One region of the Marinomonas sp. CT5 genome, then DNA from elsewhere that is predicted to be linked to it. Evidence: predicted binding sites of a transcription regulator. Region 1 holds the regulator's gene; each other region holds the start of a gene.
What was found. Region 1 encodes sigma-54, which starts transcription at its own class of promoters, with help from an activator protein. Its sites were predicted from a motif close to TGGCACNNNNNTTGCTNT; they were not measured.
Positions count from the first base shown of each region.

Region 2: C0J08_RS19910 (isoamylase early set domain-containing protein) is a predicted target of sigma-54. The motif match lies at 2,746-2,763, and genes of this name have one in related genera.
Region 3: hmpA (NO-inducible flavohemoprotein) is a predicted target of sigma-54. The motif match lies at 3,880-3,897, and genes of this name have one in related genera.

Region 1 is NZ_CP025572.1:2,552,708-2,559,185, forward strand. It holds gene C0J08_RS11985 (ABC transporter ATP-binding protein) at 1-515, opposite strand, end outside; gene C0J08_RS11990 (calcium/sodium antiporter) at 665-1,645, shown strand; gene lptC (LPS export ABC transporter periplasmic protein LptC) at 1,645-2,223, shown strand; gene lptA (lipopolysaccharide transport periplasmic protein LptA) at 2,207-2,728, shown strand; gene lptB (LPS export ABC transporter ATP-binding protein) at 2,729-3,454, shown strand; gene C0J08_RS12010 (RNA polymerase factor sigma-54) at 3,530-5,008, shown strand; gene ptsN (PTS IIA-like nitrogen regulatory protein PtsN) at 5,026-5,475, shown strand; gene C0J08_RS12020 (HPr family phosphocarrier protein) at 5,485-5,754, shown strand; gene mgtE (magnesium transporter) at 5,763-6,478, shown strand, end outside.
Region 2 is NZ_CP025572.1:4,180,541-4,187,018, forward strand. It holds gene C0J08_RS19895 (histone deacetylase-like amidohydrolase) at 1-391, shown strand, start outside; gene olsF (bifunctional ornithine lipid synthase OlsF) at 641-2,371, shown strand; gene C0J08_RS19905 (hypothetical protein) at 2,379-2,537, opposite strand; gene C0J08_RS19910 (isoamylase early set domain-containing protein) at 2,878-3,183, shown strand; gene betB (betaine-aldehyde dehydrogenase) at 3,485-4,942, shown strand; gene betA (choline dehydrogenase) at 4,971-6,478, shown strand, end outside.
Region 3 is NZ_CP025572.1:16,614-23,091, forward strand. It holds gene C0J08_RS00090 (carboxylesterase/lipase family protein) at 1-521, opposite strand, end outside; gene C0J08_RS00095 (helix-turn-helix transcriptional regulator) at 778-1,737, opposite strand; gene C0J08_RS00100 (glutathione S-transferase family protein) at 1,917-2,558, shown strand; gene hmpA (NO-inducible flavohemoprotein) at 2,642-3,832, opposite strand; gene norR (nitric oxide reductase transcriptional regulator NorR) at 4,037-5,650, shown strand; gene C0J08_RS00115 (group II truncated hemoglobin) at 5,752-6,177, opposite strand; gene C0J08_RS00120 (hypothetical protein) at 6,178-6,381, opposite strand.

The sequences.
Region 1 (6,478 bases):
TGCCCTGTAAATGGCTCATCATACATAACCAATTCTGGGTCTAAAGCAATGGCTCTAGCTAAAGCAACACGTCTTGCCATACCACCAGACAACTCGGAAGGCATTAAATTTGCTGCACCACGCAAACCAACGCTATGCAATTTTTTTGCAACAATATCGGCAATTTCAATCGCGTCTAGTTTCGTATGCTCTTCCATAGGAAAAGCAATATTTTCAGCGACAGACATATCACTAAACAAAGCCCCACTTTGAAACAACATACCCATTTTTTTTCTAACTTTGTAAAGGTCCGATCGTGATAGAGCATGAACATTCTGACCATCCACTAAAATCTCACCTGAATCCGGTGTTAGCTGAGCAGCAATCAAACGCAGCAGAGTAGTTTTGCCCGTGCCACTCGGACCCATTACAGCAGTAATCTTTCCTCTAGGAATGGTGAGAGAAACGTTTTTATATATAACTCTATCCCCCCTACGAAAACTTAGGTCTTGAACTTTTATATAAGCTTCTGCCACTAGCGCACCTTTTTATCCATGCAAAATATTCCAAGATACTACCACTGCCCCTAGATAATTAAAATCAGGGCATCGCAAATCCATTTTGTTTATAAGATCAAGTCTTGAATTTCATAGCCAAACCTCATTAAATGGTGACTCAAATATTTATGAGTAATTTCAACATCATGCTATTGTTTTCCGCTGCCCTAATTGTAGGGCTAGTTCTTCTGGTTCTAAGCTCTGATAAATTTATAGAACATTCAGCTCTTGTCGCCGAAAAAATGAACGTCAACCCAATGATCATCGGCATTACATTGGTAGCTTTTGGCACGTCTGCCCCTGAAATGGTAGTTTCCGCTATTGCTGCGCTTGATAATGCACCTGAAATTGCTGTTGGCAACGTACTTGGTTCGAACATCGCCAACATAGCTCTTGTTCTTGGCGTTACTTTACTGTTTTCTGCCATCCCAATTGCTTCTGGCCTGTCAACAAAAGAGGTCCCTCTTGTAATTGCCATTACACTATTAGCGGGTTTCTTGATGTATGATCAAACCCTTGGTGTATGGGATGGCATTATTTTAATAATTGCATTCATTATTATTTTGACTGTTTTACTAAAAGGCAGTAAAGACCTCGAAAACGACCTTAAAGCAGATTTACCTGAAGACGATGGCGCATCAATCCAAAAATCACTAATGATATCTCTAGTCGGTTTGGCTGTATTGATAGGAAGCTCAAAATTATTGGTCTGGGGGGCGATAGGTATTGCAACGGCCCTTGGCGTTAGCGAACTAGTAATAGGCTTAACCATTGTTGCCGTTGGCACAAGCCTACCTGAACTTGCAGCTTCCGTGAGTAGTGTGAGAAAGGGACACCATGACATTGCCATTGGCAATATATTAGGGTCGAATATTTTTAACCTAGCGACAGTATTGCCACTACCGGCATTACTTGCCCCTGGAGTCATTGATGCTAATGTAATACACAGAGACTTCCCTTGGGTTTTAGGCCTAACACTCGCCTTAGCCTTGGCCATTTTCATGTTCAGAAAATCAAAAACAAGCAGCATCCCTCGATGGGTTGGTCTTCCATTAATCGCTTCATATGGAATTTATTTGTTTATGATAAGCACAAACGGTTCGATATAATGCCGATATTAAGAGAATCGAGCAAAAGAAAAAAACTACTTTTACTGACCGCTGTATTATTGGTCATGGTAGCCACGTTCTGGGTTAGCACGTCGCCAACAATAAACCTTGTTCAAACGGACTCTCTCAACAGTTCTCCAGACTATTTCATTACTAATGTAAAAGTAAAAGAGTTCGATAAAAATGGACAACTAATCGAAACACTAGATGCCAGAAAAACGCTACACTACATTCAAAAATCAACAACAATACTGGAAAGCCCGAATGTTAAGCGCCAGTCGAAAGCAGGTTATTGGAGTGCAGAAGCAGATAAAGGGCTTATTGAAGATGGAAGTAATGATATCCTATTAACAGGACATGCCAAGGCAACGAAAAATTACCTTCAAACTGAAGACATTAAACTTAATGCTGCTAGCATCCACTATTTAGACAAAGATCAGTCATTAACTAGCTATGGAAACCCTATCCTTATTTCAACACAGGGCGAAACATCGGCTAACACGATTAAAACTTTTATAAACTCAGAAGAAGTCCTAATGACAGGGTCGGTACGAGGAAAATATGAAACAATTCATTAACTTAAGTGTATTAATTACCTCAGTTTTATTTGCCCAATACACTTATGCATTACCTGATGACATCAACAAACCACTTGAAGTACAAGCAGACGAAGCCATGTTTGACCAAAACTCCGGTGAGGCGATATACAAAGGCAATGTTTTTGTTAAACAAGGGTCAATTGAAATTCATGCCGACTATTTAAAAATCACAACAGACACTCAAACTAAAAAGTTCAGCAGTATCAAAGCAACAGGTAAACCAGCAAAATTCAGTCAACAAATTGACTGGAGTGGCAACTTTGTCATCAGTAAAGGAGATAGCATCAACTATTCTACGACCGAATCTAAGCTAGAAATTTTTGGCAACGGCAACCTTACTAGAATGCAGAATTCAATTTCTGCCGATTATATTCTTTATATGATTCAAGACGGCACCTTTACCGCAGAGAAAAAAGATTCTGGTCGAGTAAAAATGACACTCCAGCCACAAACGTCTAACTCAGCACCTGAGGCCAAGAAATAAATGGCAACACTCGAAGCAAAACACTTAGCCAAAAGCTACAAGAAGCGCCAAGTCGTAAAAGACGTATCCATTGCTGTAGAGTCAGGGCAAGCTGTTGGCCTACTGGGGCCCAATGGAGCAGGCAAAACCACTTGCTTTTATATGATCGTAGGCATGGTAACCAACGACGCTGGCGGTATATTTATTGATGGACTAGATGTAACTAATGATGCCATGCACACAAGAGCTCAAAAGGGAATTGGGTATTTACCTCAAGAAGCCTCTATTTTTAGGAAAATGTCCGTCGAAGATAATATTTTAGCGATTTTAGAGACTCGCAAAAAGCTGTCAAAAGCACAGAAACTAGAGAGATTAGAAGAGCTTTTAGAAGAGTTCCATATAACTCATATTCGAACTAACTTAGGTATGGCATTATCTGGTGGCGAAAGACGTCGGGTTGAAATTGCTCGCGCTGTAGCCATGAACCCAAAGTTCATCCTTCTAGATGAACCTTTTGCTGGTGTTGACCCTATTTCAGTGGGTGATATCAAGCTAATCATAAAGCATCTGCAAGAAAGTGGTATCGGTGTCCTTATCACCGATCACAATGTAAGAGAAACATTAGACATCTGCGACAAAGCCTACATTGTAGGTAATGGGTACATCATTGCATCAGGCGACGCCAACACCGTCATCAACAATGAGCAGGTAAAAAAGGTCTATTTAGGTGACGACTTCCGTTTGTAACCCCTTATCATTGCAGTAGAAAGGGAGTAGTATGCATAACTCATTCCAATTCATTCAAATAGAAAGAGTTGCTCTATGAAGCAGTCTTTACAATTAAAGCTCGGCCAACAGCTGACTATGACGCCGCAGTTGCAACAGGCTATCCGCTTGCTGCAACTTTCAACGTTGGATTTAAAACAAGAAATCCATGAATTTCTTGAATCAAACCCTCTTTTAGAGCTCGATGAAGATGAACAACTTCATGTCGACGTCACACCCAGCATTGAATCTAAAAGCGCCGCAGCGGATAACAATACTTCAGCCGACAACAGCGAAGAACCACGCATTGAATCTGAGTGGACTGAAAGTATCCCTGAAGAATTATCCATTGATAGTCATTGGGACGATACTTACCAAAGCTCTGCCGCTGTTAGTGACCATAATAGTTTTGAGGGTGAAAGCGACTTTGAAAGCCGTAATGCACCAGCAGAAAGCATACAAGACCACTTAATCTGGCAACTAAATCTGACACACATTTCGGATCGAGATATAGAAATCGCTTACGCCATTATCGAATGTGTTCAGCCCGATGGTTATTTAAGCATTTCGCCCGAAGATATTTGTGAGTCTCTTAGCACCGAACTTGAAGACTTAGACCTAGAAGAAGTGATCGCCGTCCAACATAGACTGCAGCGTTTTGATCCTGTTGGTGTTTGCTCAATTGACTTACGCGATTGCTTGCTTGTGCAACTCGAAGCATTCCAAAACCACCCTTTATATAAAAGCACTTACAACCTGATTGATCATTATTTACCTCTTTTAGGTAATCGTGATTTTGCTCAATTAACGCGCAAAACAAAACTAAAAGACGAAGCGTTAAAAGAAGTTATTAATTTAATACAGCAACTTAACCCGCGCCCAGGTTCAGTTATTGATGCCGATGATACAGACTATGTTATTCCTGATGTCTCTGTGAAAAAGCGTAATGATGTATGGCAAGTTGAACTCAATAATGATGCCCTTCCTCCGATAAAAATCAATGAAACCTATTCGGCTATGGCAAGTTCCACCACATCGTCAGAAGATGCAACATACATCAAGACCTCTCTTCAAGAGGCGAAATGGTTTATGAAGAGCCTACAGAGTCGTAACGAAACATTGCTCAAAGTAGCCAGTTGTATTGTAAGTCGTCAAATCGATTTTTTTGAATTAGGTGAAGAAGCTATGAAACCCATGGTACTTCATGATGTTGCGGAAGAAGTGGGCATGCATGAATCGACCATATCAAGGGTTACAACACAGAAATACATGCATACCCCAAAAGGTATTTTTGAACTGAAGTACTTTTTCTCCAGTCACGTCAACACGGCTTCAGGTGGAGAATGCTCTTCTACCGCTATACGAGCTATGATTAAAAAACTTGTTGCTGATGAGCCAGCTAAAAAGCCATTAAGTGATAATAAGCTAGCCGCCATCCTTGCAGATCAAGGCATACAGGTCGCTAGACGCACAGTTGCAAAATATCGAGAGGCGATGAACATCCCTCCTTCCAATGAACGAAAACGACTGATCTAAACGGAAAGCATTTTATCATGTCCTTGAAATCATTACTAAAAGCTGAACTCGTACTTGCAAAGCAAGACATTATTAGCAAAAAACGTGTTTTAGAAAATATCGCTGATGTTGCATCAAATCGCCTACACTGCAATAACGAAGACGTTTATGATGCCCTTCTGGGGAGGGAAAAGCTTGGCAGTACGGGAATAGGCAATGGCATAGCCATCCCCCATTGCCGCCTTGAAACAGCAAACCACACAGCCATTGTTGTTATGTCTTTACAAACCCCCATTGACTTTGATTCGATTGATAAAAGAGCAGTTGATCTCATATTCGCACTTATCGTTCCACCCAACGAATGTGACCAACATCTTTCAACGTTAGCGAAAATAGCAGAACTTGCTCAATCCGCTGAATCGTTGGACAAGTTACGTACAGCACAAACTAATGAAGAGTTATTAAGTATTTTTGAATCCCTTATATAGGAAAATAGCATGCAGGAAGAGTCCGTAATTATTATCAACAAACTTGGCCTTCATGCTCGTGCAGCTGGCAAACTCATTGAAACAACATCTCGTTTTTCTTGTGATATTACGATTGAAAAAGAAGGACGAAATGTTGATGGCAAAAGCATTATGGCAATGATGATGCTGGCCGCCGGTAAAGGCACTGAAATTCACATAAAAACTAATGGAGATGACGAAAAAGAAGCGATTGAAGCCATCATTGAGCTTATTAACAATCGTTTCGGCGAAGATGAGTAATACACCTCATGTCAGAGCAAAACACACTTAATCATCTCCAAACTGTCACCGAATCGTTAGAATCCGGTGCGACGATGCAAATCCGTTATTTACTTAACGGCGCTTTGCCTGCTCAAGATGTTGCTCGACTACTCGAATCCTCCCCACCAAAAGAACGTAAACTCCTATGGGAATTAATCGAGGACAAAAACGAAGGTGAAGTCCTACAATATCTAAGCGAAGATATTGGTATTCAATTCATGAAAGACATGGATACAGAGCGTCTTATCGCCGTATCCGAACATTTTGAGAGCGATGACTTAGCCGACTTACTTCAACACTTACCAGAAAAAGTCGTTAAAGAAGTCCTTGCCTCAATGACCGCACAAGATAGAACGCGGGTCGAGGCACTATTAAGCTATTCAGAAGATTCTGCTGGCGGCTTAATGAATACGGACACCATCACCATTCGTCCAAATATCTCTGTCGACATTGTGTTTCGCTATTTACGCCGCCACAGTTCTTTACCCGACATGACTGACAATCTTTTAGTTGTTAGTCGATCCGATCGGCTTCTTGGCACCCTCCCCCTAACCAAATTATTAGTTTCAGACCCTAATGCCACCGTCCGAGACATTATGGAAACGGAATACACGGTGATAGAAGCCGAAACTAAAGCCAATGATGTCGCTCAGCTTTTTGAAAAAATGGACCTAGTGTCTGCCCCTGTTATTGATAGCCTAAC
Region 2 (6,478 bases), 1.6 Mb from region 1:
ATACATGGCGACGCTTGATCAATTGGTTATACCAGCCCTAGAACGTTTCCAGCCAGATCTAATAGTGGTCGCTTGTGGTTATGATGCGGCAGCATTAGACCCTCTTGGTCCAATGATTTTAGACAGTGAAGCTTATCGAGAGATGATGCTGAAAATAATGGAAGTAGCAGCTAAATTGTGCGAAGACAAGGTAGTCGTGGTGCATGAAGGAGGTTATTCTGAAACCTATGTTCCCATTTGTGCGCTTGCTTTGATAGAAGCAATGAGTGGCCAAACAAGCTCGGTAAAAGACTATGTTGGCGAAGAGATTCGAGCATGGGGACAGCAAGAATTAATGCCACATCAACAAACTTTGCTTAGCGAACTGACACCTTATTTACAAGATATCTAACAAGGTCAGAAAATACTAATTAGTTTTTCTCTGACAAACTAAGCCGGTAAGGTTCCATAATCTTGCCGGCTTAATTAATTGAAACAATAATATTTGTTCGAGCTTCAAGATCTACTCCCCTTCAACAACAATTACAAAACAACTCATTAACTGGTCATATTTTCGCCACATAAACGTCACGACGCTGTCATATTGACGTTCTACTCTGATTAATAAGATAACCAAACCTTATTAGAGCGGAGCACCACTGTGATTCAAGTCGAGCAAATGATTGCCAATAAATCACCTCAGTTTTTCGACAAAAGCCCTCTTATCACTCGCCCGACGTTAAGCGTGTTAAAACGCTTATTCCACGAAAGTGAAGTAAACCAATTCCTGGAAAAAAACGACGGCTGTGTCGGCTTCGAATTTATTGATCGTGTGCTGGATCACTTCAACTTTAGCTATCAAGTCAGTCAAGTTGATCGACGAAACATTCCTGCCAGTGGACGTGTGATGATCATCGCCAATCACCCTCTTGGCGCTTTAGATGGCTTAGCATTACTGCGCTTGATTGGTGAGATTCGACCTGATGTAAAAATCGTCGCGAATGATTTGTTAATGGGGTTTGATGGTTTAAAACAGCTGGTTCTTCCAGTCGATAACCTTGGTGGCAAAACAGCTCGTCAGCAATTAAAAGCCATTATGAGCTGCTTGCACAACGAAGAAGCCGTGATTATTTTCCCGGCTGGTGAAGTGTCGCGTATGTCACCCAGCGGCATCAAAGATCAAAAGTGGAATCAAAACTATTTGAAACTGGCGCAAAAAACCAACAGCCCGTTACTGCCGGTTCATATTGGCGGACGTAACTCCATGTTGTTTTACACTAGCTCGATTTTGTATCGCCCACTGTCTACCATACAGCTAGCAAACGAGATGTTCCGCCAGCGCAATCGTAAAATCCCAATGCAAGTAGGCCAAGCCATTCCCATTCAAGAACTGGCTCAACTGCCTTTAAGTGATAAAGAAAAAAACAAACTGGTGAAACGCCACTTGTACCGAATTGCAAAGGGAAAAAAACCGCTGCTCAAAACCGAAAAGACCGTTGAGCATCCACAAAACAGACAGATGATCAAACAAGAGCTTAAAATCGCTGAGCACCTTGGCAGCACCAAGGATAACAAACAGATTTATCTGTTTGATTACGATCCCATGTCAGTCACTATGAAAGAGATTGGACGTTTACGGGAAGTGGCCTTCCGAAAAGTGGGGGAAGGCACAGGGGAACGCTCTGATTTGGATAAGTTCGATCAGTACTATCGTCACCTGATTCTATGGGACGAAGAAGAACTTGAAATTGTCGGCGCTTATCGCATTGGCGAAGTCGCTCGTTATATGAAATCTGAGACGCCAAACCGTATCTACAGCTCAGAATTGTTCCAATACTCTTGTGATATGGAGCCTTACTTCGAACAAGGGATTGAGTTGGGCCGTAGTTTTATCCAGCCTAAATACTGGGGCAAACGTAGCTTGGATTATTTGTGGTATGGCATTGGTGCTTACTTAGACAGACATCCTGACATACGTTATATGTTCGGCCCAGTGAGTCTCAGTAATAACTACCCACAAGCCGCAAAGGATTTCATTGTTTCATTTTACAAACTCTATTTTGCTGACAACGAACATTTAGCTCGCTCTTTCACCCCTTATCAGGTTAACGCGGAACATTCTGACATTATTTCAGCTATGTTCAGCGGCAATGATTACGAAGAAGATTTTAAAATACTAAAAGAACAACTCAGTCACTTTGGCGCCAGTGTGCCAACTTTATTTAAGCAATACAGTGAGTTGTGTGAGAAGGGAGGGGTTCGCTTCTTAGACTTTGGTGTCGATGCCGACTTTGGTTACTGTGTGGACGGTTTGGTCCTAGTAGACCTAAATACAGTCAAAGAAGCGAAAAATAAACGTTACCGAGGCCACAATGATGGCTCTCACGCCTAGTCAATTATCAGGAATCATGATGATGCCCATGATAGTGATGCTTATGATGTTTATGGGGGTAGTGGTCGTCCTCTCGCTGTTCGGAGCGTTTAAAGACAACCAGATAAACAATCTTAATGACCAGCAACACACTTAATACAATAAGAACGACCATTTGAAGATCCATAAAACACCTCGTTATTTTTGTTGGTGTAACTTCAGTATAGAACACAAGAAGGTTTAAAATGTGAATTTACATCTTGCATTTCTACCAACAGAATAAGCCCAGAAATAGCGCATTCAGTATGGCCTTCGACACTAAAATGGTTCTAAAAATCCGCTCCAAATTCTAGTGCGACGGGCTTTTCGTCTGAAAATTAATGAGTTAGAAAATATGGCGTAGGCTTTGCTTGTATCTTTTTTAACGGACCGATTTAAAAAGCTTTTTACTAGCTGAGTTCAACAACTACCTCGGGCTTTTGCGGTAGCCTTACACATTTGTCTATCAATAGACTACGGAGCTGGAAATGATCGAAAAAACCTACTTAAAAACCAAACCCGAATGCAAAGTAAAATTCGCCTTACCGGCTGAGGTCATTGGCGATGCCAAAACTGTTGCTGTGGTAGGCGATTTTAATAACTGGGACAGCACAGCTAATCCAATGAAAAAACAAAAGTCTGGTGTTTTTGCCTCGACTCTTAACCTAAATATCGAAACCTCTTATCAGTTTCGTTATGTTTTAGATGGGAAAGAGTGGCTAAACGACGACATGGCGGACGCCTATGTCCCAAGCCCAATCAGCTACGACACTAATGGCGTCATTAGTATTTGATAATATTTTGATCCATTAACGTTCACCGATATGCGTCTCTTTTAAAACCTTAAACAGAGACGCTAACCTCTCTTAGCCTCCTGCTTCGCGTACTCTTCTGCTCTCTATTTTCCTTTTTGCAACCATTCAACTCTTTTCAAGATAACGTCATTTTTTGTTCCAAAAATACGAATTCATGGATTCAAGCTGCAATTGACAGTCAAAATCTGTACAATTGTTTTTTATTAAATGCGCATTTAATAAAAAACAAGACGTCAGTGCCCTATTAATGGACACGGCCCCAACCGAAAAGAGGTACAAGATGGCACAACAGCAGCAATACATTCATGGCCGCTACCAAGCATCCACCAGCGGTGAACATTTTGAAACAATTAACCCAGCCAATGGCGAAGTAATTGCGACAATCGAACACGCAGGACAAGCTGAACTTGATGCTGCTGTTGAATCGGCTAAACAAGGCCAAAAAGTATGGGCGGCAATGAGTCCCGTTGAGCGTGGCCGCATCTTGAAAAAAGCTGCCGATCTTTTACGAGAAAGAAACGAAGAGCTTGCTCGCCTAGAAGTACTGGATACCGGCAAGCCCCTTCAAGAAGCCATTGTGGTTGATATCCAAACTGGTGCCGATGTGATCGAGTACTACGCAGGGCTAACCGATAAAATCCAAGGCGATTATCAAGACCTTGGCAATGGCAACTTCTTCTACACACGCCGCGAGCCTCTCGGTATTTGTGCTGGTATTGGTGCATGGAACTACCCGATTCAAATCGCCATGTGGAAATCAGGCCCTGCACTCGCCGCGGGCAATGCAATGATTTTCAAACCGTCAGAAGAAACACCATTAACCGCCTTAAAATTGGCGGAGATCTTCACTGAAGCAGGTTTGCCTGATGGTGTTTTTAACGTCATTCAGGGTGATGCGCGGACAGGCCAATTGATTACCAACCACCCAGACATCGACAAGGTCTCCTTTACTGGCGAAGTCGGCACAGGTAAAAAAGTCATGGCCGCCTCTTCACAGTCGTTGAAACAGGTAACCATGGAACTAGGTGGCAAATCCCCTATGATCATCTTCCCTGATATGCCAGTGGATCAAGCCGTTTCTGCTGCCATGTTGGCTAACTTCTACACCCAAGGGGAAGTCTGCACCAACGGTACTCGCGTATTCGTTCATGCGGACATGCTAGACGCGTTTACCAAAGAACTAAAAGAACGCACTGAAGCTATGATCATTGGAGACCCAATGGACATGGACACACAAGTTGGCGCGCTGATCTCTAAAGATCACATGCAAAAAGTACTGGGTTATATTCAAGCGGCGAAAGACGCGGGTGCCACCCTGCTATGTGGCGGTTACCAAGTAACGGATAACGGCTTAGACAAAGGCGCATTTGTGGCACCAACGGTCTTTACCGATTGCACAGACGACATGCCACAAGTACGTGATGAAATCTTTGGTCCTGTCATGTCCGTACTCAGCTTCACAGATGAAGACGAAGTGGTTGCCCGCGCTAACGATACCAAGCTTGGCTTGGCGGCTGGCGTATTCACCAAAGACTTCGCTCGCGCTCATCGTGTTATCAATCAATTGCAGGCCGGTATTTGCTGGATCAACTCATGGGGCGCTTCACCCGCAGAAATGCCAGTAGGCGGCTACAAACAATCTGGTATCGGTCGTGAAAACGGCATTGAGACTCTGTACCACTACACACAAAACAAAAGTGTGTTTGTTGATCTGAACGACATTGAAAGCCCTTACTAAGCGAAACACAGAGTAAACAGGAGAAGTCATGGCAAACGAAACGTACGATTACATCATTGTCGGCGCTGGCTCTGCTGGCTGCGTGCTAGCCGATCGACTAACCGAAAGTGGCGAACACAAAGTGCTGTTGCTGGAAATGGGTGGCTCAGATAAAAGCATCTTTATCCAGATGCCCACCGCTTTATCTTACCCAATGAATACCGACAAATACGCTTGGCAGTTTCATACGGAAAAAGAACCCGGTCTTGATGGCCGTGAAATGCATTGTCCACGAGGCAAAGTATTGGGCGGTTCTTCGTCTATTAATGGCATGGTGTATGTTCGTGGCCACGCCTGTGATTTCGACCAATGGGAAGAAAATGGTGCCAAAGGTTGGAATTACCAAACCTGTTTACCCTATTTCAAAAAAGCCGAAACATGGAAAGGTGGAGCAGATACCTATCGTGGTGGCGAAGGCCCACTGTCGACCAATAACGGCAACGACATGACCTACAACCCACTTTACCAAGCCTTTATTGACGCGGGTGAACAAGCCGGTTATGGCAAAACGGAAGATTACAATGGCTTCCACCAAGAAGGTTTTGGCCCCATGCACATGACGGTCAAAGATGGCGTGCGAGCTTCTACGTCTAACGCCTACTTACGTCGTGCAATGAAGCGCCCGAACCTAACGCTTAAAACCGGTGTGTTAAGCCATAAAGTCCTCTTTGCAAATGGAAAGGCCGATGGCAAAACCGCCACGGGCATTGAATTCAGTAAAAACGGTCAAACCCAACAAGCCACCGCCAGCAAAGAAGTCATTTTATCGGCTGGCTCCGTTGGTTCGCCACAGTTGTTGCAGCTGTCTGGAGTGGGTCCAAAAGATGTGCTCGAAAAAGCCGGCGTGCCTGTGGTTCATGAATTACCGGGCGTGGGTGAAAACCTACAAGACCACTTGGAAGTCTACTTCCAATACTATTGCAAACAGCCCGTGACGCTAAACAGCAAACTTGGCTTGATCAGCAAAGGCTTGATAGGTACCCGTTGGATGTTATTTAAAACCGGATTGGGTGCGACTAACCACTTTGAATCTTGTGGTTTTATTCGCTCGCGCGCTGGCCTGAAATCCCCCAACATTCAGTATCACTTCTTGCCAGCCGCCATGCGCTACGATGGACAAGCCGCCGTGAAAGGCCATGGTTTCCAAGTGCATGTTGGGCCGAACAAGCCAGAAAGTCGCGGTAAAATTTGGATTGAATCTTCCGATCCCAGTGCTAAGCCGCGAATCTTGTTTAACTACATTACGACGGAACAAGACAAGCAGGACTGGCGCGATACCATCCGCCTAACCCGTGAAGTATTGCAACAGTCCGCGCTAGACGAATACCGTGGTGATGAAATCCAACCGGGCATGAATATCCAGAGCGATGCAGAGATCGACCAATGGGTAAAAGAAAATGTAGAAAGCGCCTATCATCCATCTTGTACTTGTAAGATGGGCGACGATAAGGACCCCATGGCCGTGTTGAACGAACAGTGCCAAGTGCGCGGTTTGCA
Region 3 (6,478 bases), 2.2 Mb from region 1:
GGATGAGCAAAGAAGCCGAAACGACCAAGACGATAGTTAAAGCTGACAAATACCACTCCTGCGCGGGCAAATTCGCTACCATCGTAAGTGGCTGGCGATGCGCCTCCATTGATATAACCACCGCCGTGAATCCATACCACGACAGGGTGTTTGCCTTCTTCTTTCTGCGGCGCCCATACGTTGGCATATAAACAGTCTTCTGCGGGTTCTTTTCCTAATGGGGCGGCGTCGCTTGGGAATGGCTTCTGGGCACAGTCGTTACCGTAATCAGTGGCATCTTTAATGCCTTGCCAATTGGAGACTGGTTGAGGAGCGCGCCAGCGGTTTTCACCTACTGGTGGCTGGGCATAAGGTATGCCTTTGAAGACTAAAATGCTGTCGTCTTTCACACCTTGAAGGGAGCCATTTTTAACTGTGATGTAAGGTTCTCTCATTGTTTCACTGACCTTTGCTGTATTGCTCCCACATGCAGACAACATGACGGCTGTAGCGGCTGAAAGAGCAAATAAATAGTTTTTCATAGCAATATTCCTTATTTTTATTTTTGGCATCATGCACTTAAATGAGAAGGGCTGCGGACACTATAGTAGAACGGCGATTTTATACTTTCTCACATCGCCTTATTGTAAAAATAACCATGTAAATGCAGCGGATCAATAGGAATGAGAGTTTATTTTTAATATCAAACAGGCGTAAACCTAGTTTGATATTTTGGACTTCAAGATGGTAAAACCAACCCCTTGCTCCGCATCGAAGTAATCACCACATTAAATAGAGTTAATGATAAAGCCTTGCCAAGGATGACACCATTTTCTCCATTTCTGCCCGCAGTTCTGGCGGGCCTATCACTTCTAGTTCAGCCCCAAAGCGTAAGAGTTCTGCACAACCGTATACCGATTCGCCTACTGGAAATCTGGCTCGGTGCCAACCTGATTCGTCCATTGGTTCTATCTGAGCTTGATTTACCGCATAGGAAGAGCAAACGTGTTGCATGATCTTTCTACCGAGAGACGTTAAACGCACCTCGGCAATAATAGGAAACTGCACCACTTCCATTCGGCGTAAACTGTCTTGCCAAAATGCCGTTAAATTAAAGTCTTTGGGGCGTTCGAATGTTTCATCTAGTAAGATTAATGATTCAATACGAGAGACTCTGTATGTCCGCACGTCTGTTTCTACTTGTGCAAGCAAATACCACTGGCCGCCTTTTAAAACGATGCCCAGAGGTTGTAGCTGGCGATTAATTTCTCCTTTCCAGCTTTGATATTGCATGACAACACCGCGTTGTTCTAATACCGCTGTCATTAGGTCTGGCAAGTAAGTGACTTTTTCATCGTCAGAAAACCAATTGGGCGCATCCAGCAAAAATCGACTTTGTAAGCGGTCGATTTCAGGTCGTATGTTTTCTGGTAAGGCGGCCTTTAACTTTAATTGAGCATCGGCAAGGAGGGTGTCTATCCCCATTTTTTGCGCAGGACCAGACAACCCGGCTAAAAACAGTGTTTCTGCTTCTTTGGCGGAAAGCCCATTCAAACGGGTGCGATAACCTTGTAACAACCGATAGCCACCTTGAACTCCTTGTTCGCTGTAGACGGGGACGCCAATGGCGCTAAGTGCTTCGATATCCCGATAAACCGTACGAATAGAGGTTTCACAGGCGTCAGCCAATTCGGCGGCCGTGACCTTCTCGTGGGTTTGCAACATCATCAGCATTTTGAGTATTCGGCTGGCTCGCATGAGATTCTCCTGTCGCTGTTCTTTATCGTCGAGCTAAGTCATCTTGCCAACTAACAGCATTAAGCGAATGTTATTTCACCAGTATAAAGTATAAACCTGACACTAGATGTCAGGTTTGGTCACTAATATAGCTCATGTAACCACCAAAAATGATCTAACAACCTACTGAGGTAACGGATATGAGCGAGATTCAAAGCAACCAAGACACCATCACCCTGTACCATGCTCCACAAACCCGAGGCACTGGCATTTGGGTATTGCTGGAAGAGTTGGGGATTCCCTATGACATGAAAGTGCTGAATTTCAAAGCCGGTGAAAATCAACAACCAGAGTTTCTCGCTATCAATCCTTTGGGGAAATTTCCAACCCTTGTTCATAACGGCACTGTGGTTACAGAGCAAGTTGCTTGTTACACCTACTTGGCCGATCTGTTTCCTGAAAAAGGCTTAGCGCCTGCTTTCAATGATCCAAAACGTGGTGCGTATTTACGTTGGATGGCCTATCAAGGCAGCAGTTTTGAACCCGCTGTGATCGACAAAGCGTTTAATCGCCCTGAAGTCGCGGCGTCTCAATCATCCTATGGCAGCTTTGATAAAATGCTGCAAACGCTATTCGATCAAATCGCCAAAGGCCCTTATTTATTGGGAGAAGAGCTGTACGCAGTGGATATTCTTTGGGGCTTGAGTTTGAAGTGGTGCCGCATGTTTGGACTCATTACGACGAATCCTGTGGTCGACGCCTACATTGACCGTGTTATATCACGCCCTACCTTCACAAGAGTGGAGGAAAAAGAGCAAGCCTTGTTGCTTGCCCAGTCCTAATCAAATCTCTAATTAAAACAAAGCATGAGTATTATCGGTTACTCATGCTTTTTTGTTTTTCAGCTTAGTGTGTGACTTGTTTATTAAACCTCTTGATGTGGTCCGAACAATTCATAATGAATACGGTCGGCTTCTACGCCAAGTGTGAGTAACTGTTGTTTAACAAACATCATGAAGCCAACTGGGCCGCAAAGATAAAACTCGCCATTCGTCAGCGGTAAGCTGTCTTTGATGACATCCAGTTGCATCATGCCTTTTGTTACGCCCTCTTCTTCGCTGTCGGCTTGTTCGTACCAAGTGTGAACGGACAAATTCAGTTGCTTCTTCAGGCTGTTCACGTGCTCTTTAAAGGAGTGTTGACCTTGGTGAGCACAAGCGTGTAAATAGCTCACTGGGTGGCTGTACTGCTGTTTGGCGAGTGTATCCAGCATGGCTTGCATTGGGGTTAAACCAACGCCACCTGAAATCAGTACCACAGGTGTTTGCTTGTCTTGGAACACGAAGTCTCCGGCGGGTGGCATAACGTCAATTTCATCGCCCACGTTTAAGTGATCATGCAGATAATTCGACATAACCCCTTTGATATCCCCTGCGCCTTCGCGTTTGACGCTAATGCGATAATTTTTGCCATTGGCTGTGGTTGATAAAGAGTATTGACGTATCTCATCGAACTCATTGCCTTTTGGATGTAACTTAACGCCCAAGTATTGGCCTGGTTGGTAATCAATTACCGCGCCGCCATCGATAGGTTCAAAGACAAAGCTGGTGACCAAATCCGATTCAGGTGTTTTCGAAGCGACACGGAAACGGCGGAAATCTTTCCAGCCACCCAGTTGCGCAGCGCGTTCTTTATAAAGATCGCCTTCGACTTTGATAAATATTTCGGCCAACTGAGTGTATGCCGCTACCCAAGCTTCTTCTACGTCTTTGGTGAACGCATCTGGCGCCAATTCTCGTAAGGTTTCAATGAGGTGATGACCAACTATATCGTATTGATTTGGTTGAATATTAAAGCTGGTGTGTTTATGCGCAATACGCATCACTGCACTGGTTAGCACTTCTAAATTATCAATGTGTGTTGCGTACGCCGCGATGGCATTGAACAGAGCGGCAGGCTGGCCTCCGGTTCTTTGATGGGTCATGTTGAACACATCTTTTAGCTCCGGATTATGTGAAAACATACGCTGATAGAAGTGTTCAGTAATGGCCGTTCCTGCAGAGGCCAATAAAGGGATAGTGGCTTTTACTGTGTCGATATGCTGTTGAGCTAACATGGTATTTCCTTTTTAAGTGAGCAAAAAAATGCGTTGATAACTCTTCTATAGCGAAGGACGTGCCAAATAAAAATAGGAAATAAAATCAATACTTTATAATTTTTTAACATTAACAGAGAGTCAATTTGACTCGTAAAATGAAAAGTCTTTATGATACCTTTGAGTCAAAATGACATAGCTGCTAATTCACCTTTTGAGCCGATAATGATGAATCAGGTTTCTAACAACGCTTTGTTGAGTTTTGCTCTTGATCTTGCCAGCGCGGTGACACAAGCAAATCGCTTCGAGCAATTGGTTTATGCCGTACGTGCAACGATTAATTGCGATGCGGTGGTGCTATTAGCGCATAACAATGGCGTACTCACGCCACTTGCCCAACGAGGTTTATCGGATGATCTGATGGGACGTCGTTTTACCATTAATGATCACCCTCGTTTGAAAGCGATCTGTAGCGGTCATTATCCTGTTCGCTTTCCTGCAGATTCACAGCTTCCCGATCCCTACGATGGCATGGTGTTAGGCCACGATGACAATTTACCAGTGCACTCTTGTATGGGCGTTCCGCTTTATTTGGAGGGTAAATTAATTGGTGTGGTGACCCTAGACAGCATCATGCCGGGTGTTTTTGATGATATTGATGCACGTGCGTTGGAGATTATCGGCACCATGGCGGCCATGACGCTAAATACCGCTATCTTAATGGAAAAATTAGAAAACCAGTCGCAACATGCTCAAAACGTATTAAAAGTAATGGGCGAACAAAGCCATGAAATGATAGGCCAGAGCAAAGCCATGCAAGACCTTAAACAGTCGATTAATCTGGTCGCTCCTTCGGACTTTGCCATTTTGATTGAAGGGGAAACCGGTGTCGGTAAAGAGTTGGTTGCGAGAGCATTACATGAGCATTCTGCGCGCTCTGAAGCGCCAATGGTATACGTAAACTGTGCTGCGATTCCTCATCATCTTATCGAAAGTGAGCTTTTCGGGCATGTAAAAGGCGCGTTTACCGGAGCCGATAGAGACAGAGACGGTAAATTTCTATTGGCCGATGGCGGTACTTTATTACTTGATGAAATTGGTGAGTTGCCGCTGGAAGTACAAGGGACTTTGTTGCGCGCTATTCAAAATCAAGAAATCCAAGCCGTGGGCAAAGATCAAGTACGCAAGGTAAACGTTCGAATCATAGCAGCCACTAATCGGCATCTAGAAACCGAAGTGGCAGAGCATCGCTTTCGTGCAGATTTATTCCATCGTCTTAGTGTGTTCCCGATTCAAGTTCCTGCACTACGTGATAGAAAAGGCGATATTGCTTTGTTGGCCGGATTCTTCGCCGAGCGTTTTCGACGCAAATTAGGCCTTCAACAACTCGCTTTGTCAGCGTCGGCTATCGACATGCTCGAAGCGTATCATTGGCCTGGTAACGTCAGAGAGCTAGAACACGTCATTTCCCGTGCGGCACTATTTTCTAAGGCCGAGAGTTCAAAGGTAGAAAGTGCTAAGACTGAAAACGTGAAATTTGGTCGAACAAAAAAAATTACAACCATTACGCCAATGCACTTAACTGGGTTACAAATTGATCATGGATATCAAGAAAAGGTACAGGCTAATGTAATATCTGAGCCATCGTCAGATAAACAAAAAACCATTGATTTACGTTTAGAAACAGAGACTTATCAACGAAATTTAATCCGCAAAGCATTAGAAAGCAATGACGGCAACTGGACCAAAGCGGCTCAGCAGTTGTCTATGGATCGCGCCAACCTAGCTCGCTTGGCAAAACGCTTAGGGATTGTCGTTGCCAAAGAAGTACGTTCTTAATCGTAAAGCGTTTCGGAAGCGCAACGACATTCCGCTGAGGTAGGCGTTAGTTTCGAGTAAGAATGTCATTGGCTTTGATTACAAGTAGCGCTGGTAATAATTTACTGGTGTCTCGCTGCACTCACCTGTCGGATTCGCTCAGCAGGAAACTCAAGTTTGGGCAATAAATAGGCTTTCAAATCTTCAGCATAACCCAGTTCGTCTAAAGCGGCGGCCATGCAATTGAGCCACATGGCTTTTTCTTTCTCTGTGACGATTAGATGAGCATGGGCTTGCGGTAAGCTGATTGGGCCGTATTTTTTCGAAAAGAGTTTCTCGCCACCCATCCAGCCAGATAGAAAAGACACCAGTTTATCTATGGTCAGTTCGATATCGCTTGGATGCATATCGAATAATGGACGATATTCTGGTGTATTTTCCATGATTCTATAGAAGGTTTCGACCAAACTTTGTAAGCCTGTTAATCCACCCACGGCTTGTAATGTTGCGTCACCTTCACCATATGTTGGCGGGTTAGAAGTGGTCATTTATTCGACGTCTTTTGGTTGGTTTTGTGCTTTTTTAGCGGCTTTTTCTTGATCCATTTTGATCGAATTGCGATAACCGCCCAAGGCAGCCAACGCCCCGATAATGAAACTCATGTAAAGTGGAATTTGAAACAGCATAGTGATACTGATAAAAACACACCCGACGGCTAAACCTTCGATAAAGGGTTTGAGTTTCTTGGGCATAACTGTTCTCCGAGCGTTAAAAAATATACGCGAGTCTAGCAAATTTCAGCGAAGATGTGAGCAGGATTGTGGAAAAAAGCATCACTTATCCAACATT